One region of the Brevibacillus sp. TJ4 genome, then DNA from elsewhere that is predicted to be linked to it. Evidence: riboswitches for the same ligand, from Rfam matches in the RefSeq annotation. Region 1 holds a riboswitch; each other region holds the start of a gene.
What was found. A riboswitch is a leader RNA that binds a small molecule or an ion and turns the genes downstream of it on or off. The one in region 1 is predicted to bind cyclic di-GMP.

Region 1 (7,868 bases):
CTGTCAAGGATGCGGTGGACTCGGTCGTAGACATCCTCTCCGCAGGAATTCCTGTATCGCGGATTGAACTGGTGGATGAGCGTTCGATCCGTCAGGTCAATTTGTTCAAGGAGACCGATTACCCGGAAAGCCCTACCCTGTTCATCGAGTTCCAGGGCAGCGAACAAAGCCTCCAGCATGATATTGAGTTTGCCGAGGGCATTGCCCATGAGCACGGATGCACGCAGTTCCTGTTCGAGAGCGACTCCAAGGCGCGGGCACAGCTTTGGGATGCGCGGCACAATTTGGCCTACGCCTTTGTGCACAAATCGCCAGGCAAGAAAATGATGGTGACTGACGTATGCGTACCGTTTTCCGAATTGGCGGGAGCAGTCGTGGATGCGCGCGAAGCCATTGACCGCTCGGGATTGGACGGCGCGATCCTCGGTCATGTCGGCGACGGCAACTACCATGTCATTTTGATGATCGATTTGAACGATCCGGACGAAATGGCGCGTGCGGAAAAGCTGAATGCGCACCTCGTCGAGTATGCGCTCAAGCGGGGCGGAACCTGCACCGGCGAGCACGGAGTCGGCGTAGGAAAGGCCAAGTACCAGCGGATGGAGCACGGGGAAGCGCTGGACGTGATGAAATCGATCAAGCAGGCGCTCGACCCGAATGGAATTCTCAATCCAGGTAAAATCTTCGTGTAAGTCGCGCAGGGAGGAAGCAGCCGTGTCTTTGACAGACCAGTCAGAGACAGGCTGCTTTTTTGCGTGTGGGAAGACGTCAGTCAACGTCTGTAACAATGTCGATTATACTTCGATCATCGTAGAAATGTTTGCATTTTATAATGGTGACAATGCGATGAAAAGGGGGATGCAAACATGAACAACGGGTTGCAAACAAGCCAGATACCGGCGACCGAGACGATCAAACCGAAAATTCTCTACTACGGAACGCCTGTCATTTTGCTGACTACCGTAAACGAGGACGAAACGACGAATATCAGCCCGCTTTCTTCCTCCTGGGCATTGGGCGACTGTATCGTACTGGGCGTAGGCGTGGCAGGAAAAGCGTTTGAAAACCTGCAGCGCCATCCCGAATGTGTCATCAATGTGCCGGACCCATCCTTATGGGAACGGGTCGAAAGACTGGCTCCGTACACGGGCAAAAACCCCGTGCCCGAGGAGAAAAAACAGATCGGGTTTTCCTACCGCAAAGACAAGTTTGCAGTCGCAGGCCTTACTCCTGTACCAGGGATGGCAGGTAAGCCCGCGCGAATCGGCGAATGTCCGCTGCAGTTGGAAGCGACGGTGAAGAACGTGCGGATTCCCGAGCACACGCTGAATTTCGCCATCGTCGAAACAAAAGTGATGCAAGTACATGCCCATCGAAACATCACTCTGGACGAGCATCACATCGACCCGGGCAAATGGAGCCCTATTCTCTACAACTTCCGGCATTATTTTGGACTGGGAGAGCAGCTCGGCCGAACATTTCGCAGCGAAGTGTAGCAGCATCTGTGGAGGGCTGAAAAAAATTTTTTTGCATGAAAAGATAACCAGTCGTGCGAATCGATTATAATGTGGGGTGTAAGAATGTTTAGGCAGTGAACGAACTACAGGACAGGAGGCGTCCATGAAACCGATTGTTGATATCGCCCGAAAACTTGGAGTAGATACGGATGATTTGGAATTGTACGGCAAGTACAAAGCAAAGCTGGCCGATGAATTGTGGGAGAAAATCAAAGATCGGCCAGACGGCAAGCTGATTCTGGTCACAGCGATGAACCCGAATCCTGCGGGAGCCGGCAAAACGCTGACCACGATTGGACTATCCCAATCCCTCAACCTGATTGGCAAAAAGACCGTAGCGGCGCTGAGGGAGCCTTCTCTTGGCCCCTGCATGGGCATCAAAGGCGGCGCTACCGGTGGCGGCGAGGCGCAGATTCTTCCCGCAGACGAAATCAACCTGCACTTTACTGGAGACATTCATGCGATCACCTCGGCGCACAATTTGCTGGCTGCAATGATCGACAACCATATCCATCACGGCAATGCGCTTCGTTTGAACCCGAAAAAGATCGTCTGGAAACGGGCCATGGATATGAATGACCGTGCTCTTCGCTCGATTGTGGTCGGACTGGGAGAGAGCAATGGAATGGCCCGCGAAGACGGCTTTATGATCACCACAGCGTCGGAGATCATGGCGATTTTATGCTTGAGCGAAAACAGGGAAGACCTGCGTGCGAGGCTGAACCGCATCATCATCGGTTATGACATGGACGACCAGCCTGTGCGGGCGGAGCAGCTCCATGCTGTCGACGCGATGTGCGTGCTGCTCAAAGACGCGATCAAGCCAAACCTGGTGCAGACAAGCGATGGAACGCCTGTCTTGATCCACGGCGGGCCGTTCGCCAATATCGCCCACGGCTGCAGCAGTGTAATCGCGACCAAGACGGCTTTGAAGCTCGCGGATTACGTCGTGACAGAGGCAGGCTTCGGCGCTGACCTGGGTGCAGAGAAGTTTTTCGACATCAAGTGCAGACAGGCAGGGCTGGTGCCATCGGCTGCCGTGATCGTCATTTCCGTGCGGGCGTTGAAATTCAACGGCGGGGTGAAGGTCGCGGACTTGCAGGCAGAAGACATCGCCGCGGTCGCCAGAGGCTTTGAAAATGTGAAGCGGCATGTGGAGAACATACGCAAGTTTGGCATACCTGCAGTGGTTGCGATCAATCATTTTGTCACCGATTCGCAGCGCGAGGTCGACGAGGTGCAGCGGCTTTGCGAGGAGATCGGCGTAGAGGCGGCGCTGTCCAAGGTGTGGGAGCAAGGAGCAGCAGGAGGAGCCGAGCTGGCGGAAAAGGTCGTCCTCGCCGCGGAAACACCGTCCCAATTCCGCTTCCTGTACGATGAAGAGCAGACGATCACAGACAAGGTGGAAACGATCGTCCGCGACATCTACCGCGGCTCGCAAGTCGTCTTTTCCCCGGCTGCGCAAAAAACGCTGCACAAGGTAGAGCAATTGGGGCTGTCCCACCTCCCTGTCTGCATGGCCAAGACGCCTTACTCGTTTACAGACCGGGCAGACGTCCTCGGCGCTCCCACGGATTTTGCCATCACAGTCAATGAGGTGCGGCTCTCGGCAGGGGCAGGTTTTCTTGTCGTCCTGACGGGCAGCATTATGACCATGCCAGGATTGCCGAAAAAGCCGGCGGCGGAGTCGATGCGACTGGATGAAGCTGGTCATGTACTAGGTCTTTCGTAATGCGTGAAAACATGCACCCATGAAAAGGGATTTCGTCTTGTTAAAAAAGCCCGTTTTTATTAACGGGGCAGATTGCAGACAAACTCCCTCGCTGAACGAACAGCAGAGGGAGTTTGTTTAATAATTTGATGAAAATACCGAAGGTGTTTTGATCGTTCACCTTTTGGCGACCTGATTTCCATAGCCAGGTCGCCATTTTTTTCAAGTTCATGGCAGCGAAAACAAGCATCGCCTGCATCGTGACCTTCTCCAGTCCTCGTAAGGTCGTCCAACGCATGCCATGCTTTTCCTTCATATCAGCGAATACACGTTCAATCGTTTCTTTCCGTTTGCTATAGATTTGTTTGTTTTCCTCGGTATGCCGGAGGTGGTCTACCTCTTCGAGGTAATCAGCCCAGATGTGGCGACTCACTCTCTTTGTGTAGTCTTTACTTTCCGTGCATTGTTTCAAGAACGGACAACTTCGGCAAACTTGAGAATTTGATCGATAGATACGGTACCCATCCTTGTTTGTTGTCTCATATGTTAAGATTTGCTCGTTCGGGCAGATGTAGCAGTCGAAATATTCATCATACACATATTCGTGCTTTTTAAAAAAACCTTCTTTGGTGCGTGGTCTTGTGTAGGGCATAACGGGGCGAATCTGGTCATCAAGGAGTGTTTTACTGATGTAAGGCGTCTTGTATCCCGAGTCCACTGCCACAGCTTGAGGCTGTGCAAACGTCTTTCGCACTTGATTCAAAACATCCTCAAAAACCTGACTGTCATGCACATTGCCTGGCGTTACCTTGGCACCAAGCACAAATCCATTTCGATCACATGCTGTATGAAAACTATAAGCAAATACACGTTCCTTTTCCCCTTTTACAAACAATCCGCAATCCGGGTCAGTTGTGCTGACTTTCACCTCCTTCTTCGAAGTTTCTGTCTTTTTTTCAAGGGGCTTCTTTCCATGTGCAATACGATCCTGATTGATTTCTTCGTCCAGCAGCTCTTGATATTTCTTCGCTTGTTCTTCAACGATTTCTTTCACGTATTTATGCTTATTCGCACTGGCTTTTACATGCGTAGCATCAATGAAAAGCACATCAGGCTTCACGAATCCATGATGAACCGCCTCCTCCAATATTCGAAGGAAGATCGACTCGAAGAGTTGAGTATCCCGAAAACGGCGAACATAGTTCTTGCCTAGGGTCGTGAAATGGGGAATGGGCTGACTGAAATCATAGCCAATAAACCACCGATAGGCAACATTGGTTTCGATCTCTTTAATCGTTTGTCGCATGGAACGAATTCCAAAAATATATTGGATGAAAGCAATTTTAACTAAGACTACAGGGTCAACACTGGGTCTGCCATTGTCATGACAGTAGAGGCTTTCCACCAAGTCATAGATGAACGAAAAGTCGATTGCATTTTCAATTTTTCTTACGAGATGATCTTCTGGCACCAACTCATCTAGCGAGAATGCAGATATCTGATAACGCCCTTCGGCCTCTTGCTTATTAAGCATAATGCCACCTCTAAAAAATAACTTTTGAAAACGTAACATGTTCTATATTCAACAAAAAAGCCTGCAGACCCTGTTCCTTACGGAACTTTGTCTACAGGCTGGCCCGTTTTTATTAACGGGGTTTTTTGTATGATGGAGCCCATTTCGGCGGGAAAAACCTGCTTTCCCCGGGACAAGCCACTTTCCTGACAGATTGGCCACCTATTAACATCGGTGGTCTTTTTTTACAAATGGTAAACAAAAATCGGGAAAATTTTATTATTTATTAATCAAACTTACCAACTTTTATGTTATATTGAACATAATATCAATCTGGACAAAAATGGAGATAAAGGCAAACCTGTTGAAAGACAGGGACGCAAAGCCACGGGTCTACGGATATGTGACGATTGTCACATGCTATGACAGCCGGGTTGCCAAACCGAGGCGAGGGAAGAAGGCTGCCGTTTGGCGTCTTCTTTTTTGTTTTCACACATTACATGCAGGAGGGACTCAGCACTTATGTATCTTAGTTTACGAAAAAAGTTGATGCTTCTGATGAGTCTGTTGTTGGCAGTCAGCTTGGCTGTCGTATGTGGTGCAAGCTACATGAGTTCATCCAGTTTCTTGTCTGCCAGTCTGAACAAGGAGGCAGAGATGGCGGCGGAAAGCCTGTCCACGAGAATTGACAGCTTCTTCAAGGAAAAAATCGCCATCGTGGAAACCGTTAGCGAAATGATCTCCGAGGACAATCAGTTTGATCAGGACCTGAAGCTGATTCAAACTGCCCAGACAAAGAACCCGGAGTTTGAAACTTTCTTTTTCTCGTATGACCTGAGCGGTACGAAGGTCATCAACTTTCGGGGGGAGGAGACCAACCCGTCTGACCGCGTTCACTTCAAGGAAGCGTCTAAAGGGGAAGGGAAAATTATCGTCTCGGAACCGGTGACCTCGCAGCGAACTGGCAACAACATCGTGACGATTATTTATCCGCTGATGAAAGACAACCGCCAATACGGTTATGTGGGGTCGACCATTCCGATCAATGAGATCCAGAAAGAGGTCTCCGAGGAAGCGTTCGGCGAAACGGGCTACGCCTTTCTGGTCAGCAAGGCGGGAACCTACATCTGGCATCCTGATGAAGAATTGATTCTGCAAGGAACGATTCTGGAATCTTCGGTCGAGGAATTGAAGAGCGCATATGCAAGTATTCAGGAGGGCGGCAAAGGATTGATCAACTACACGGACGGGTCCGCTGACCAGTTTGCCTCCTATGCCCCTACGAGCCTGGGATGGGGTGTATTTGTCACCGCTCCGGAGAATGAATTGCATAAAGCAGTGAATCAGTTGTTCTTCACTCTGCTGCTCATCTCGGCAGTGGTGTTGCTGGTAGGTCTGGTTCTCTCCTACCTGACAGCAAGAGGCGTCGTCAGGCCGATCCAGCGTCTGAACAAGGCTGTAAACGTGGTCGCGCAGGGGAATTTGACAGAGGCGGTGTCCGTCGAAGGAAAAGACGAAATTGCCGTTCTCTCTCGCGACTTTAACAAGACAGTCTCTCATTTGAAGGATCTGATCGAAGGGGTATCGCACTCTTCGGATCACGTGCTCCGTTATACAAAAGAGGTCTCCACCGGAATCAATCACACGACGAGCACAGTCGAGCAAATCGGTTCCGCGATCGCTCAGATTGCCAAAGGAGCGCAGGCTCAGGCAGTAAGTTCGCAGGATGTGGCGATTTCCATGAACGACATGGCGAGTGGAATCACCAAAATCGCGGAAACTTCTTCCCAGGTTTCCGAGGCAGCCCGCGAGTCTACCGAACAGGCAGAGCAAGGGGCGACTGCCGTGGAACAGGCAGTGCTTCAAATGAACAACATCGGCGAGGCTACAAACAACGCTTCGACTGTCATCGAACGACTGAGCGGACGTTCCCAGGAAATCGGGGGCATTTTGGATACGATCAGCCAGTTGACCGGGCAGATCAACCTGCTCGCGCTCAACGCCTCGATCGAAGCGGCGAGAGCGGGCGAGCACGGACGCGGTTTTGCCGTCGTAGCGGGAGAAGTGAAAAACCTCGCCCATCAGTCGGAGGCGGCAACCATCAAAATCGCCCAACTGATCGAGGAAATCCAGAATGATACGACACATGCCGTAGAAGTCATGGCAGTCGGAAAAGAGAACACGCAAGAAGGCATTCAGATCATCCAGGAGGTTCGCGGCATTTTTGAGCGGATTCTCGAATCCTCGCGCAATGTAGCGTCGCACATCCTGGAAGTCTCTGCCGCATCTGAGCAAATTTCCGCGGGCACTCAGCAGGTAACAGCGGCTGTGGAGGAAATGCATGGAATCGCCAAGCACTCCTCGGCGGATGCTGACAAAGTCGTGGAAGCAACCGCGGAACAGCTCGCGACGATCCAGGAAATCGTCGGTTCTGTCGATCAGTTGAACGGAGTTGTAGAAGAGCTGCAGCAGCGTGTTGGCAAATTCAAGCTGTAAAAACAAGGATTGGCAGAATTGAAAGGGGGGATGCATCCAAGAGCATCACGCAATCATTTATTCCCCAAGTCATTACCATATTTCTGTACTGGATCAGGAGGAGACATCCATGAAAAAGATTACAACATCCATCTTGGCGAGCACGTTCGCCGCAACTATGCTGATTACAGGTGCAGTGGGAGCAAGTGCTGCCACAGTAGCGCCGCAGCAACAATACGCTGCCGTAGACACAGCGAAAGCCAACAAAAAGTTTGAATCGCGTCTCGATGAAATCAAGGCACGCGGTTATATCCTGGTGGGAACGCCTGGTGACTACAAACCGTTCACATATTTGAACCCAGAGACAAACGAGTTCGAGGGTTACGATATTGACGCTATGAAGGCATTCGCGGAAAGCCTGGGTGTGGAGGCGCGTTTCGTGCAAACATCCTGGCCAACCCTGATGTCCGATCTGCTCGCTGACAAATTTGACATCGCGGTAGGCGGCGTGACGCGCAATACGGATCGTCAACAAAAAGCGTACGTGAGCGACGGCTACCTGCTGTTTGGCAAAGTGCCATTGATCCGCGCAGAAGACAAAGACAAGTTCTACTCGGTTGAAGATATCAACAAGCCTGAAGTACGCATCGGT
Region 2 (7,868 bases), 510 kb from region 1:
GCAATGACGCCGCGATCATCCTGCCCAGCTTTGATCCAAGCGACAAACGCGCGATGCGCCGTCTCGTCATCTCCAACTTTCTCACAGCGGGGCAAATTTGCATGATCGCCAAACGTGTCTACGTCCATGGCTCCCTGTACGACGAATTCATCGCCAAGTACGTGGAGGCGGCCAACCAGTGGATTCGTGTGGGGGACCCCTTTGATCCCGATGTCACCATCGGTCCGGTCAACAATGAAGGGCAGGTCAAGCATGTGCAAAGCCTGATCGATGACGCCAAGCAGCGCGGTGCCGAAGTGATCAAGCTGGGACGCGTCCTTCACCCCGAGTTGTTTGAACAAGGCTACTTTATGCAGCCGACCCTGGTGCTTGGCTGCGACTACAACGATCCGATCGTCGTCGAAGAGCAGTTCGGACCTACTGTGCCGATTCTGCCGTTTGATGACGAAGAGCAGGTCATCGCCCTGCACAATGAGAGCATTTACGGACTGACCAGCTCCGTCTGGGGCAAGGAAGAGGATGCGGTGAGAGTGGCACGACGCCTCGAGGCAGGGACGACGATGATCAATACGGCAGCCGTACAAGGGCTGGATGTGCGCTTCCCGTTTGGCGGCGTGAAGCAATCAGGGGTCGGGCGCGAATACGGCGCGGAAGGTATCCTCTCCTACACGGATACGCATGTGATCAATATCCCGACGCAGTTGGAACTTCCCTATATACCGGAATAAAGGGGAGTTGCAACACCGGAAGATGCAATCGTCAACCATGGAGAGGGGGAATTTCCTCCTGATTTTCCCCGTCTTTTGCCCAGAGGACTTCAATTACACGATTGTTTAATTGCGTTTTCACCGGTCTCTGACAGTTGGGTGGCCGCACTGTGGCAAAAGCTCAGCGAACAGGGTGGCAGGCAGCATGTGACCGTTGTACAATAGCCAAAAATGGATGAGGGTAAAGCCTGCTCCCGTATGTCCAATGGAGGATAGCGTACAAGTGAACAGCTCGTATAAAACGGTGTTCCACCCCTATGTCCTGCTTTTTATCAGTGTACTCGCCATCGCCGTCTCTTCCATCCTGATCAAATCGTCGGATGCTCCGGCGTCCGTCGCCGGGATGTATCGGCTGCTGATCACGGTATTGATCCTGTCGCCCTTTGTCCCCTGGAAGCCGGTGAAAGCGATGCGCTTGTCCGCAGCCGAATGGGGACTGGTGTGTACGGCTGGCGTGTTTTTGGGATTGCACTTTTTGTTTTGGATGGAGTCGCTGTCCTATACATCGGTAGCAAGCTCGATGGTGATTTTGACGCTGCAGCCCTTCTTTGTCATGGTCGGGTCGTACTTTCTGTTTCGGGAACGCGTCACTATCGGGATTGTCTTGTGCATGGCGGCATCTCTCGCCGGGTCCGTGCTGATCGCGTGGGGTGATATGGAGGTGTCGCGACAGGCGCTGATCGGCGATGGACTATCCCTGCTCGGAACTATCGCCATCGCCGTCTACCTGCTGGCCGGGCAAAAGCTGAGCGGCAAGATACCCGCCAATGTGTACAGCATCATGGTGTTCGGTCTGGGTGGACTCGTGCTGCTGGCGTACAGCGTCGCCCAAGGCTATTCGCTGACCGAATACGATTCTTCCGAGTGGACGTATTTTCTCCTGCTGGCGATCATCCCCACTGTCTTCGGTCATTTTCTGTTCAACCTGCTCCTGAACACAATCGGCGCCACGACAGTCTCTGTCGGCGTGATCGGGGAGCCTGTGCTGGCGATTATCCTCGCCTATCTGCTGCTCGGTGAAGTGGTGGGAGCGATGCAGGTGGCAGGAGGTTTGCTGACCTTGATCGGGATGGGGATGTACTTTTGGTTGCGGTCGGGGCAGGCGCGCACGGTCACGGACACGGAAGAGAAAGGGAGGCCGCTTTGAACCAGGAAAACGCAAAGGAAGCCGAGGGACCAGGGTTTGTGCGCCCTGATTTTCCTCGGCTTTGCTATTTGCACAACCGCCGCACGACAGTCTGCATAATCCCGCCATTGCGATAATAGTCCACATCCACCGTATTGTCCAAACGAACGATCACTTCAAATGAAAACATGCTTCCGTCCTCGCGGGTAGCTCTGACCGTGATCGTTTGCCCGGGTCTCAGTTCGTTGCCTAATCCTATCGTTTCGAAACTCTCGCAGCCGGTGATGCCGAGCGAAGAGGCGCTGTTTCCGGGAGTAAATTGCAGGGGAAGTATGCCCATCCCTACCAGATTGCTGCGATGGATGCGCTCGTAGCTTTCGGCAATAATCATTTTGACCCCGAGCAGGTAAGGTCCTTTGGCTGCCCAATCGCGAGAGCTTCCTGTGCCGTATTCTTTGCCTGCGATGATCAGAAGCGGGGTCCCGTCTTCCAGAGCCGCGTTCTGTAGGAAGCAAGCCAGGGATAACCAAAAACTATGGACCCCAATTCCAAATCACTATTTTATTTTCGTTGCTTGTTGTACTACATTTTTTACAGAAAGTTTGAAAAACAACGACGGAAAGGTATGGAGAACATGGCGACATACAAGTTGGGGGTATTGTACGGAGACGGGATCGGACCTGAAATCGTCCAGTCTACTGTAGATGTGCTTCAAGCAGCGGCGGAACGTGTGAAGGGAGCCACGTTTGATTTTATTGAACTGCCAATGGGGTGGACGGGAATCAAGGAATACGGTGAGCCTGTACCAGCCATCACCAAAGAGTCACTGGAAACATGTCATGGCTGGATCATGGGACCACATGATTCTTCGGCGTACCCACCGGAACATCAAGTCAAGCGAAATCCCAGCGGAGAGCTTCGCCATCATTTTGATCTGTATGCCAATATTCGGCCCAGCAGGACGATTGCCGGCATCAAAAGTGTTGTGGGAGAAGCTGATATGGTGATTTTTCGGGAAAATACAGAGGGGTTCTACCCTGATCGCAACATGTACCAGGGGACCGGCGAATTCATGGTGAACCCGGATGTGGCGATTGTCACCGGAGTGTTTACCAGAAAGGCTGCCGAACGAATCGCGCACGCTGCTTTCCGGATGGCGATGCAGCGACGCAAGAAAGTAACCATCGTCCACAAGGCAAACGTCATCAAGCTGGGCTATGGATTGTTTCTGAATACGTGCCGGGAAGTGGGGAGAGCGTACCCCGAGGTGCAGGTGGAAGATTATCATATCGACGCCATGGCCGCTCACATGGTTCGGCGAGCAAGAGACTTTGATGTGATTGTCACGACCAATATGTTTGGAGACATTCTTTCTGACCTGGCTGGTGAACTGGTAGGGAGCCTGGGATTGTCGCCATCGATCAATACGAACGACAATCAGGCGATGGCACAGGCGGCACATGGATCGGCTCCCGACATTGCAGGCAAAAACATAGCGAATCCCGTCGGAGAGCTGCTTTCTGCGGTCATGCTGCTCGACTGGCTGGCTGCCCGGCATGAGGATCGGGACTTGCAGACAATAGCGCGGACGGTGGAGAACGCGACCATGCAGACGATGTACGATGGCATTTCCACACGCGATCTGGGAGGAACTGCATCGACGACGGAATTTACCAAGGCGATTGTTGAACGGCTGTGAAAACGCAAAAGGTGGACATTTGTTTCGCCGTGAAGAAGGAGGAATCGATGAAAACGAGGATCGGTTTGGTCCATGCGACGATGAATTCCGTATCGCCGATGGTAGAAGCCTTCCACGCCTTACAAAACGGCGATACAGACAAACATAATCAGTTGATCAAAGAGCGTGCGCAAAAACTTGCGGGTAACCATGTGGACGTCCTTGTGTTGGCGCAAATCTCCATGGCAAGAGCCCGTTTTGCCGTGGAGGAGCTCGGCATACCCGTCTTGACCAGTCCGCAGACGAGCACCGGATCTATTATGGATCAGATTCGGAAGAGAAAAAGGTAATTTCCACACCTGACTGTGAAATCGCAGTTAGGTTTTTTTCATTCATCTCTATCTGCAGGTAGTGTAATATGAAGGAGAAATTGAAGGGGGAATTCCCTCGCTGAATCCGGTGAACTGCATTACGCAAAGTTAGGAGGAAGTCTATTTGCTGTTGCGCTTTTTTTCTTATTACAAACCGTACAAATGGCTGTTTATTCTCGATTTTTCATGTGCCATTCTCGTAGGTCTGCTGGAGCTGGCCTTTCCGATTGCCGTAAATCAAGTGATCGACAAACTTCTTCCCGGGAACGACTGGGTGATCATCTTTTGGGCATGCCTGGGATTGCTGCTGATTTATTTGCTCAACACAGGCTTTCATTACGTCGTCACCTATTGGGGGCACATGCTCGGGATCAACATTGAAACAGATATGCGCAGAGAGCTGTTTGCGCATATGCAGAGGCTCTCTTTTTCCTATTATGACAATCATAAGACAGGCTATTCGATTTCCAGGCTGACCAAAGACCTGGAGGAGATCGGGGAAGTAGCGCATCACGGACCGGAGGATGTTTTCGTCGCGGTGATGACCCTGATCGGTTCCTTTCTCATCATGCTGTCGATTAACTGGAAATTGGCCGTCATATCGTTTATTGTCATTCCCGTCCTGCTGGTGCTCGCGATTCACTTCAACAAAAAGATGACGCGCACATTTCGCAGACTGTTTCAGGACGTCGGGGAAATCAACGCCCGCGTGGAAGACAGCATCGGCGGCATCCGAGTCGTACAGGCTTTTGCCAACGAAGAGTACGAACAAAAAAAATTCGCCGTCAACAATGGACAGTACCGGCAAACAAAGCTGGCTTCCTATAAAATCATGGCCCAAAGCATCACCGCGAACTACGTGCTCATGCGTCTGATTACGTTGTTTACGCTCTTGTTCGGCACATGGTTTGTCATCGCGGGAGACCTCACCAATGGACAGTTTGTTGCCTTCATCCTGCTGTCCAATGTACTCATCGGGCCGATCCAGAAAATCAACGCCGTGATCGAGAGCTATCCAAAAGGGATCGCCGGCTTCAAACGGTTTACGGAAGTGATGGATACCGCTCCTGACATCACGGAGTCTCCTGGGGCCGTCCATGTGGATCTCGTAGGAAACATCCGCTATCGCAATGTAAGTTTTGGGTACAAAGGTCACGAGAAAACATTGGAGAACATTTCGTTTGACATTCGCGCTGGAGAGACGGTCGCTTTTGTGGGTCCATCCGGAGCGGGGAAAACGACGCTGTGCAGTCTGCTCCCGCGCTTTTATGAGGTCGAGGGCGGTTCGATTGAAGTGGATGGCGTCGATATTCGCGACATGAAGCTGAATTCGTTGCGCAGTCAGATTGGTATCGTGCAGCAGGACGTCTTCCTGTTTTCCGGAAGTATTCGGGATAATATCGCCTACGGAAAACTGGATGCTACCGATGAAGAGATACTGGAAGCAGCGCACAAGGCACAGTTGGATGAGTTTATCCGCAGCCAGCCAGACGGACTGGATACGATCATCGGCGAACGGGGCGTGAAGCTGTCAGGTGGACAAAAGCAAAGACTGTCGATCGCGCGCATGTTTTTGAAAAACCCGCCGATTCTCATCCTTGACGAAGCGACCTCAGCCCTGGATACGGAGACAGAACTGGCGATTCAAAAGTCGCTTGCGGATTTGTCGCAGGGGCGCACCACGCTCGTCATCGCTCACCGGCTTGCCACCATCAAAAATGCCGATCGCATCCTGGTCGTGACCAAGGAAGGCATAGCCGAACAAGGCAACCACGAAGAATTGATTACATCAGGAGGCATCTACAGCCGTTTGCATCAGGCTCAATTCGGATAAAAGGCAACAGGAAAAATGACTGATAGTGTCAAGTGTAGGGAAGCCGTTGAAAAACGGCTTCTTTCTTTATGTGCATTTTCCAATAATTACACTATTGCTGAATTTAAAGTGTCTACATATAGTTGACTTTAACATAAGGCATGACCATAGTAGGATGTGCAAAGCGGAAACACATGCTAGATTCAGAGAATATGTTTTCGTTTTGCTGCGAAAAGGCAACCCAGAACGAAAGTCTGGGACGCAAAGCCACAGGTCTACGGCATTGCTAGGACGGCTGGGCTGCCGAAGGAGGAAAAAATGATTGGGTTTTTGAGTGAGCAGTCTATCGAAGTGTTTACATCGATCATTGACCATAATACGGATGGGATTTTCGTCCTTTCCACTGAGGGCAGGATCATTGAAGCCAATCAAGGATTAACCGAGTCGCTCGGCTATGCCAAGGAAGAGCTTTTAGGAGTTCATTACAAAGAATTGACCGTTCCCGAGCACCTCGACATGGTAAACGAAAAGTTTGCCGTCGTCGTGCAAGGGATTCCCTGCGAATACAAGATGGATGCCATCCATAAAAGTGGAGAGATCATCCATCTGCATGTGAAAAACATCCCGTTGATCGTCAACGGTGAAGTCATCGGTGTGTTCGGGATCGCGATGGATATAACGGAGCAGCATCGCCTGGTACAGGCTTTGAAGGAAAGTGAAGAACGCTACCGGCTGTTGGCGGAAAATTCGCTCGACCTGATCCAGCAGGTCGATCTGGACGGGATCGTCACCTACGCTTCGCCGTCCCACCAAATGGTCCTTGGGTATGACCCGCAGGAATATGTCGGCAAATGGGTCTTTCATCGGCCTGATGAAGGGGTCGATACCGATTTCCAGGCTGTTTTTTTAAACATGGTCGTCTCCCAGGAACCGTTTACGTATGAAATTGTCCGCCGTCACAAAGACGGCCATCAGGTGTGGCTGGAGCTCAAAGGTACCCCAATGTTCGATGAAGAAGGAAATTTCAAAAATATGATGTTTGTCGGACGGGAAATTACCGAGCGAAAGAAATATCAGGATCAACTGGAGTATTACAGTTTTCACGACAGCTTGACGGGAGTGCCTAACCGTCGGCTGTTCTACATGAAGCTGAAAGAGTCCATCGAGGAAGCACAGCACGAGCATCACGGATTTGCCGTCCTGTACCTCGATCTCGATAAATTTAAAGACATCAACGATACATTCGGTCACGATGTGGGGGATGAGCTGCTGAAGCAGTTTGTAGCAAGAGTAAAAACATGTATCCCGGAATCAGCCATTTTGGCGCGAATGGGCGGTGATGAATTTGTCATCTGCCTATCCGATGCGCACAGTCTGGAGCAGGCAGTCGTCATTGCGGACCAAATTCTGGAAGGCCTGCAACACCCGTGGAACATCAACGATGTCTCGTTCATTACCACATCCAGCATCGGCATTGCGCTCTACGAACCAGGCGACACGCACCAGACTTTGCTCAAAAAGGCAGACAGCGCCTTGTATCAAGCCAAAGAAGAAGGGAAAAACAAATACAGTATCTATAAAGCGAAGTGAAGGAAAAAGACAACAGCTCATCGGCTGCTGTCTTTTTTTGTGTGCGGACCGCCAGCTTTTGTGCAGCTTGCGTACTGTACAGGAACTTTTCGGTGACTATGATACAAAAAAGTGCGTACTTTTTTCCGAGGACTGTATGCGACATAATAGCACTCGTTCGATTCCACAGTCATTCGGGCTGCGGGGCCCCGTGATCGGATGACTGACTACTACGCATAAAAGGAGACAGGAAAACAATGAATACAGTTGCCCATGGCGTGCAACAGGCACGAGGTGGGAAAAACCATACACTCGCCCTGCTTGCGCTCGCTATCAATGCATTTGGCATCGGAACGACGGAATTTGTCATTGTCGGTTTGCTGTCTACAGTCGCTCAGGATGTGAACGTCACGATTACGCTCGCCGGTCTGCTCATATCCGGCTATGCGCTCGGTGTCGCGGTGGGGGCGCCGGTCATTACGGCGCTGACCAGCAGAATTCCCCGCAAGACACTGCTGCTTTTGCTGATGGTCTTTTTCACCGT
Region 3 (7,868 bases), 210 kb from region 1:
GCGTTGTACGTAGCAAGCTCATGGCTGTACAGCGAAGAAGCGGATTTCCGGCCCACGACGATCGCATGCCCTTTGAACAGTTTCACGCGGACGACGCCGGTAACGTACTGTTGTGTCTCTTCGATGAACGCTTGCAGGGCGTTGCGGATCGGCGAGAACCACAGTCCCTCGTAAATGACTTGGGACATTTTTTGCTCGATGATCGGCTTGAATTGTGCCACCTCGCGCGGCTGCGTCAAAAATTCCAGCTCGCGGTGAGCGAGGATCAGCGTCGTCGCCGCGGGAGTCTCGTACACCTCGCGGGATTTGATGCCGACCAGGCGGTTTTCTACATGGTCAATCCGGCCCACGCCGTGGTTGCCGGCGATTTTGTTCAGCTTCAGGATCAGTTCGGACAGCGCCAGCTCTTCTCCGTTCAACGCTGTCGGAACGCCTTTCACAAATGTGATCTCGATTTCTTCCGGCTCGTCAGGAGCATCGGCGATCGATTTGGTCAAATCGTATGCGCCTTCTGGCGGAGCCGCCCACGGATCTTCGAGGACGCCGCACTCGCAGCTTCTGCCCCACAGGTTTTGGTCGATGCTGTACGGATTGTCCAGATCGATCGGGATCGGAATGTTGTTCTTTTTCGCGTATTCGATCTCTTCGTCACGCGTCCAGCCCCACTCACGAACAGGAGCGACGATCTTGATTTCCGGATTGAGAGCCGTGAAGGATACGTCAAAACGGACCTGGTCGTTTCCTTTTCCGGTGCAGCCGTGTGCGACAGCGACCGCTCCTTCTTTTTCCGCGATCTCGATCAGGACGCGGGAAATCAGATAACGGGACAGCGCCGAGACGAGCGGATACTTGCCTTCGTACATCGCGTTTGCCTGCAGTGCCGGCAGGACGAACTCCTGGGCAAATGCTTCCTTGGCATCGACGACGATCGATTTCAGGGCGCCGACCTGCAGAGCCTTTTTCTGCACGAAATCGAGGTCTTTGCCCTCCCCGACATCAAGCGCGACCGCGATGACGTCGTAGTTGTATGTGTCTTGCAGCCAGCGAATGGCTACCGATGTATCTAAACCGCCTGAATAGGCCAATACGATTTTTTCTTTGGACATGGTTCTTCTCTCCCTATACCGAAGAATTTTCTTATGTGAGTAATTATACAAATGTATTTATAAAAATACAACCATTTTCTTTCCCTGCTCTCTGTTCTTTTTCGCCAGCAACAACTGGTACTTCGGGGCGACAACAAAAGCCGGACGCGTCTTGTCGACCGCCCGGCTTCTTGCCAGCTTGTGCGTATTCTTATGTATATGCTTTTATTCATGCAGTTGCGGCGAATATGTACATCACACGCTTCCGGATGCCGCGGGGAATCGTTTCAGGGCAGCGTTTCCTTGAGCGGAACCTCGGGGCTGTCTTGCTGCCCGAGCATGCCCTCCAGTTCCCCCGGAGGGAGCTGGTTGATAATATGCACAAAGTGGTGCGCCAGTTCCGGGTCAAATTGCGTTCCCGCCCCGCGCCTGATCTCCTGCAACGCGACTTCCAGCGGCAAGCCTTTGCGATACGGACGGTCCGCTACCATCGCGTCGAACGAGTCGGATACAGCCAAAATCCGGGCAATCAGCGGAATCTCCTCACCTGCGAGACCATCCGGATAGCCTTTTCCGTCGAAGCGCTCATGGTGGGAACGGATCGCGGGAAGCAGTTCGTGAAACATCCCGGCCTTCTTGACGATTTCATATCCAATCACCGTATGCTGTTTGATCTTATCGTATTCCTCCGGTGTTAATTTCCCTTGTTTATTGAGAATTTCATCTTCAATCCCGATCTTGCCAATATCATGCAGGATACCGCCGAAGTATACCTCCTCTACTTTTTCTGGGGGCAATCCGATTTGCCTGGCGATCTCCCGGCCCCAATGCGCCACACGCATGGAGTGACCGCTCGTGTAGTGGTCACGGGCGTCAATCGCGGCAGCCATCGTCGTGAGGAAGCCATGGTTGAGGTTTTTCACTTCTTCTACTTTTTGCTGAAGCTTTTGCACACTTTCATAATATTGGTGAAACACGAAGCTGATCGTAAGCAAGGCGATGAGCATCGGTATCAGCGCAAGGACACCGTATGATTCAAACAGCCGTGCCCCGATGCCTGCCAGTACCATCAGAAGCAGATAGGTAGAGGTAAACCCTCGGGCCATGTCCCGAATCGTAGCAAACCAGCTTGTCCGATAAAAATAGGAAATACCGAGCCCACACAGGATCAAATTGACAAACCAGTACAGGACGGCGAGCAGCAGATCGGAGAGGATCGGGGACAACTCCCAGCTTCCCAGCCACTCGTTTACGACCGCCACCGTCCAGATCGTCATCAGCAATTGACCTGAATTGATCAGCGTTTTCAGCAAGTTAAAGCGTACCAGAAATGCGATAATCAGAGCTTCAATAACGGCCGCCCATACCCCGACCTCCAGCCCGTACAGAAGAATTCCCGAAAAAATGACTGCGTTGTTTACCGTCAGGATCGTTTTGGAGTATCGGATCGGCGCAAAACAGGAAAAGATGGTGAGGAGAGTATAGGCAAACAATACTCCCCATGTTTCCCTGGGCTCCCACGCGGGCAAGGAGGTGTAAAAGATGCTGATGGCAGCTAGTACAAAGCCTACTTGCACCACGAAGCCCTTGACCATGAACCCAACATCAATTTTTTGTCGCATAGCTTTTACCTTCTCGGAGTTGTAGTAGAGAAATCGGTTTGTCCATGAGACGTTGTACAAGCAAAAAGGCACCCAGCATAATAAAAATGTCCCCGATACTAATCACTCTCGGAATGATAAAAGGCATGTAAATAACATCTGTCAGGAACGGAAAGTTGGAGCTTTCCGTCAGTACGTTGTGTTTGAAATTGGTGCCGTTTATCACCGGCTCCAAATCGTACGGCAGCTTGCTCGCCTGCTCCAGATCGATCGGCATCTTTCCGCCGTTGGTCCAGATCGCAATGGCGTTCAAAAACCACCCGACACTAAAAATGCGCATGTCTTCATACTGCCGGTTCGACAGGAGAAACGCCAGGATAAACACGTACGCAATCGAGATAAACACCCCGCCCTGGAGCGGAAAAAAGGCAGCACAAATCTGAAGCGCAATCGTGACAACCAGCAAATACACCCGGTTGAACTTTGGCAGTTCTTTGACCCTTCCTCCCCGCAGCAAGGCCACGAGGAATGAAGCGAGAATGACGTCCAATAGCATCGAAAGTTCCCCCAAGTTTAAGAAAAAACACCACTGCAAAGCAAGCGGTGTTTTTCTTTTCCGTTATTAGCCAATGTGGAAGTTTGCCGAAGTAGCAGCTACGATGGCAACCACCATCAAGATCGCAGTGATCCATTTTTTCATCCTGATCCCCCTCCTTTTTCTAGAAATGGAGAAAGCCGGGTTCGCTACTGTATCGGATAGAGGCCAAGCGACCAAATACAGCCTCTACCAAAGTTCCTTTCCATGCTTGGGGGAAAGGGCGGATTCGCTACTCGCTCCATACAGACAAAGCGACCAAATACTGTCTGTACTTCATTGCATCTTCTTGTCTATATTTTATAACTATCTGACAAATTTCGGCAATCACAGATTTGGGCTCTATTGGGAAAAACCAAAATAATGATGCTATTGAACTAGAACTATTCTCACACCAGCGCTGCCAAAACAGCTTTTTGCGCGTGAAGGCGGTTCTCCGCCTGGTCGAAAATGAATGAACGCGGTCCGTCGATGACGCCTGCTGTCACTTCTTCGCCGCGATGTGCAGGCAGGCAGTGCAAGAAAACGTGCTCGCGGTCGGCGTGAGCGGTGAGCTGCTCGTTCACCTGGTATTGGGCAAATGCCTTCAGGCGAACCTCATTTTCCGCTTCAAAGCCCATGCTGGTCCAGACGTCCGTGTAGACGGCATCCGCTCCAGCCACAGCTTCCACCGGATCATGGGTAATCAGCAGCTTGCCGCCGCTTTGCTGTGCGTATTCCTTGGCTTTCTGGGCGATGCCGCTTTCCATTTCGTAGCCGACCGGGGTTGCGACGCGTACATCCATACCGACGAGCGCTGCTGCCAGCACGAGCGAATTGGCTACGTTGTTGCCGTCTCCGACATAGGCCAGCTTGCCGCCTTGCAGCTTGCCCTTTTGCTCCCAGATCGTCAGCAGGTCTGCCAGCGCCTGGCAGGGATGGTACAGGTCGGTCAGTCCGTTGATGATCGGGATCGAAGCGTGCAATGCCAGCTCTTCCACGTATGCGTGAGAGAACGTGCGGATCATAATGGCGTCGACGTAGCGGGAGAGCACCTTCGCCGTGTCGCTGATCGGCTCTCCCCGTCCGAGCTGCAATTCTTTTCCGCTGAGGAACATGCCCATGCCGCCCAACTGGTACATGCCGACTTCAAACGAAACCCGAGTGCGGGTCGAAGCCTTGTCAAAGATCATTCCCAGCGTCTTGCCTTGCAGCGGCTGGAAGGGCTGACCATGCTGCTGAAGCTGCTTGATGTGCGAAGCGAGCTGCAGCAGCTCCATCAGCTCCTGGCCGTCGAACTCGTCGATACGAAGCAAATCTTTTCCTTTATGCTTGCTTAACGGCAAGTTGGGTAAGTGTTCCAATATCTTCACAGGTTGCATCCGAGCCACCCCTTTTCTCCAGTTTCGATTGCACGTACAAGTCAAAGGTTTCTACCGCGGAAAACAAGGACACGCCTTGCTGGATCAAGCGGCTGCGCAAAGAGAATCCGTTGCTGCCAAAGCGATTTCCTTTTGTCGCCGTAACCAGTGCAAAAGCGGCAGGTGTCTGCTGCAGCAAAGCCGGCAGTTGCTGATCGTCTGCCAGTACGTGCGCGACGTTGACTCCCTGAGACTCCAGCCACTTGGCCGTACCCGGCGTAGCAGCCAGCACTGCTCCATCTGCTTTCACCTTGGCGATCGCAGCCGCTACCTCGTCCCGCTTGTCTGCATCGCGCAAGGAAAGGATGACGGCGTGACCGGAGCGCCAGTCTCCGTACATTTTGTCTTTGAAGGCAAAAGCCTTGCCTGCGGCTTCCGCGAACGATTGGCCCAAGCCGAGCACCTCTCCGGTCGACTTCATCTCCGGACCGAGTGCAGGGTCGACGCCATTGAGCTTGATAGTGGAGAAGACCGGAGCTTTCACCACGGAAAACGGAATGTCAGGCAACAGGCCTGTACCGTACCCCATCGCTGCCAGCTTTTCTCCCAATTGCGCCCGCACTGCCAACTGCACCATCGGAATCCCTGTCACTTTGCTCGTGATCGGAACGGTGCGGGAGGCGCGCGGATTTACTTCCAGCACATAAACGGTATCGCCATGGATGACAAATTGAATATTGATCAATCCCACCGCTTCCATTTCGCGCGCGATCGCGGCGGTGTAGCGGGAGATTGTCTGTTTGATCTCGTCGGACAGCGCGGGAGCCGGGAACAAGGCTACGCTGTCACCCGAGTGAATCCCCGCTTTCTCCACGTGTTGAAAAATGCCCGGGATCAGCACGTCTGTCCCGTCGCAGACCGCATCTACTTCCGCTTCCTGGCCTGGCACGTACTTGTCGACGAGCAGCGGGAAGAACGATTGGCTGTCGGGATGGCTCAGCCATTCGCTGATCGTAGCCGAAAGCTCGCTTTCGTCATGCACGACAACCATTCCCTGCCCGCCGATGACGTAGGACGGACGCATCAGCACCGGATAGCCGATTTCTTCAGCAATTGCAGCGGCCTCCTCCTGGGTGGAGACGCCTTTTCCGGGGATGTGCGGAATATCGAGCTTGCGCAGCATGTCGTAGAACAGCTCGCGATCCTCCGCCCGTTCAATCGCGGAAAGCTCAGTGCCCATCACCTTCAGTCCGGCCTGTTCCAGCTTGGCGGCCAGATTGATCGCGGTTTGCCCGCCAAACTGCACCATGACGCCTTCGATCTGCTCGCGCTCGGCTACATGGAGCACGTCTTCCACATGCAGCGGCTCGAAATACAAATGGTCGGCTGTCTCGTAATCCGTACTCACCGTCTCGGGGTTGTTGTTGACCACGATTGCGGCTATTCCTTTTTCCTGCAAGGACTTGGCGGCATGAACCGAGCAGTAGTCGAACTCGATCCCTTGCCCGATGCGGATCGGACCGGAACCAAGCACCAGAACTTTGCGCCCAGTGAGCGTCGCTACCTCGTCCACGCCCTGCCAGTCGGAATAGTAGTAAGGCGTTTGCGCGTCGAATTCGGCTGCGCATGTGTCCACGATCTTGTAGCTGGGGCGGATTCCCGCCTGTTCGCGCATGGCTTTTACTTCCGCCGGAGTGGAGCCGACCAGCGCAGCGATCGTTTCATCGGCAAAGCCGCGTCTTTTGGCGGTCAAAAGCAGCTTTTCATCCAGCGTACCGCCCTTATAGGAAGCAAGCTCCAACTCCATCTCGACAATCTTGCGGATGCTGCGCAAAAAGAACGGATCGATTCCCGTCAGACGGTGCAGCTCCTCTTCGGTAAAGCCTTTGCGCGTCGCTTCCGCCAGCGCGAACAGGCGGATGTCGGTCGCCTCCTGCAAAGCGTGCGCCAACTGCTCATCGGTCCATTCCGCCATCTCCGGACGGGACAGGTGGGTGCAGCCCTGCTCCAGCGAGCGGACTGCCTTGAGCAGCCCGGCTTCGAGATTGCGGGCGATCGACATGACTTCCCCGGTCGCTTTCATCTGCGTGCCGAGTTTGCGGTCGGCATGCGGGAACTTGTCAAACGGGAAACGCGGAATCTTGACGACGATGTAGTCCAATGCCGGCTCAAAGCTGGCATACGTATAGCCGGTAATCGGGTTCAGCACCTCGTCCAGGCGCATGCCCAGCGCGAGTTTGGCCGCGATCCGGGCGATCGGATAGCCGGTCGCCTTGGAGGCGAGGGCACTGGAACGGCTTACCCGCGGGTTGACTTCAATCAAGACGTAGCGATCGGAATTCGGATCGAGAGCAAATTGAATGTTGCAGCCCCCTACCACGCCCAGCGAGCGGATCACTTTGGTGGAAACGCTGCGCAGCATTTGGTACTGGCGGTCGGTCAGCGTCTGCGAGGGCGCGACGACGATACTGTCTCCCGTATGCACGCCGACCGGGTCGAGATTTTCCATATTGCAGACGATGATGCAGGTGTCATTGGCATCACGCATGACTTCGTATTCGATTTCTTTCCAGCCTTTTACGCTGCGCTCGATCAGCACCTGGCCGATCGGGCTGGCGGCAATTCCTCCGGCAGCTACCTTTTTCAGTTCTGCCTCGTCGGCTGCGATGCCGCCGCCTGCACCGCCCAGTGTATAGGCAGGACGGACGATCACAGGGTAGCCAATCGAGCTGGCGAAGGCCAAAGCCTCTTCCACCGACTCGACCGTGTCGCTCTCCGGCACAGGCTCGTCGATTTGCTGCATCAACTGTTTGAACAGCTCGCGGTCTTCCCCTTTCTGGATGGCTTCAAGCGGCGTACCGAGCAGCTCTACGTTGTATTTTTCCAGAACGCCTGCCTCAGACAAGGCGACCGCCAGATTCAGTCCGGTCTGCCCGCCCAATGTCGGCAACAGGCCGTCCGGGCGCTCCTTGGCGATGATTGCGGCAACAGACTCTACGGTCAGCGGCTCCAGGTACACTTTGTCTGCCACTTGCTGATCGGTCATAATCGTGGCCGGGTTATTGTTCACGAGCACGACCTGGACGCCCTCTTCTTTCAGGGAGAGGCAGGCCTGTGCCCCTGCGTAATCAAACTCTGCTGCCTGACCGATGACGATCGGGCCAGAACCAATGACAAGAACTTTGTGGATGTGTGGCAATTTCGGCATATTACTTCGCTCCTACTACGCGCATCGATTGCAAGAATT

Region 2: it holds a riboswitch for cyclic di-GMP, as region 1 does, so the genes downstream of both, ACAF76_RS19770 (diguanylate cyclase domain-containing protein) here and ACAF76_RS00900 (methyl-accepting chemotaxis protein) in region 1, are expected to answer to the same signal.
Region 3: it holds a riboswitch for cyclic di-GMP, as region 1 does, so the genes downstream of both, ACAF76_RS01845 (DUF5317 domain-containing protein) here and ACAF76_RS00900 (methyl-accepting chemotaxis protein) in region 1, are expected to answer to the same signal.

The regions. Positions count from the first base shown of each region.
Region 1 is NZ_CP185865.1:193,171-201,038, forward strand. Features, by position in the region: gene ACAF76_RS00880 (FAD-binding oxidoreductase) at 1-692, shown strand, start outside; gene ACAF76_RS00885 (flavin reductase family protein) at 867-1,496, shown strand; partial or broken gene ACAF76_RS00890 (formate--tetrahydrofolate ligase) at 1,606-3,249, shown strand; gene ACAF76_RS00895 (IS1182 family transposase) at 3,290-4,762, opposite strand; cyclic di-GMP riboswitch class I at 5,086-5,183, shown strand; gene ACAF76_RS00900 (methyl-accepting chemotaxis protein) at 5,264-7,237, shown strand; gene ACAF76_RS00905 (transporter substrate-binding domain-containing protein) at 7,347-7,868, shown strand, end outside.
Region 2 is NZ_CP185865.1:4,029,062-4,036,929, reverse strand. Features, by position in the region: gene ACAF76_RS19800 (aldehyde dehydrogenase family protein) at 1-728, shown strand, start outside; gene ACAF76_RS19795 (DMT family transporter) at 991-1,914, shown strand; partial or broken gene ACAF76_RS19790 (aconitate hydratase) at 1,979-2,380, opposite strand; gene ACAF76_RS19785 (isocitrate/isopropylmalate dehydrogenase family protein) at 2,528-3,592, shown strand; gene ACAF76_RS19780 (hypothetical protein) at 3,640-3,921, shown strand; gene ACAF76_RS19775 (ABC transporter ATP-binding protein) at 4,067-5,776, shown strand; cyclic di-GMP riboswitch class I at 5,981-6,063, shown strand; gene ACAF76_RS19770 (diguanylate cyclase domain-containing protein) at 6,074-7,345, shown strand; gene ACAF76_RS19765 (MFS transporter) at 7,582-7,868, shown strand, end outside.
Region 3 is NZ_CP185865.1:407,514-415,381, reverse strand. Features, by position in the region: gene ACAF76_RS01855 (argininosuccinate synthase) at 1-1,106, opposite strand, end outside; gene ACAF76_RS01850 (HD-GYP domain-containing protein) at 1,373-2,707, opposite strand; gene ACAF76_RS01845 (DUF5317 domain-containing protein) at 2,691-3,242, opposite strand; cyclic di-GMP riboswitch class II at 3,494-3,577, opposite strand; gene argF (ornithine carbamoyltransferase) at 3,671-4,642, opposite strand; gene carB (carbamoyl-phosphate synthase (glutamine-hydrolyzing) large subunit) at 4,587-7,829, opposite strand; gene ACAF76_RS01830 (carbamoyl phosphate synthase small subunit) at 7,831-7,868, opposite strand, start outside.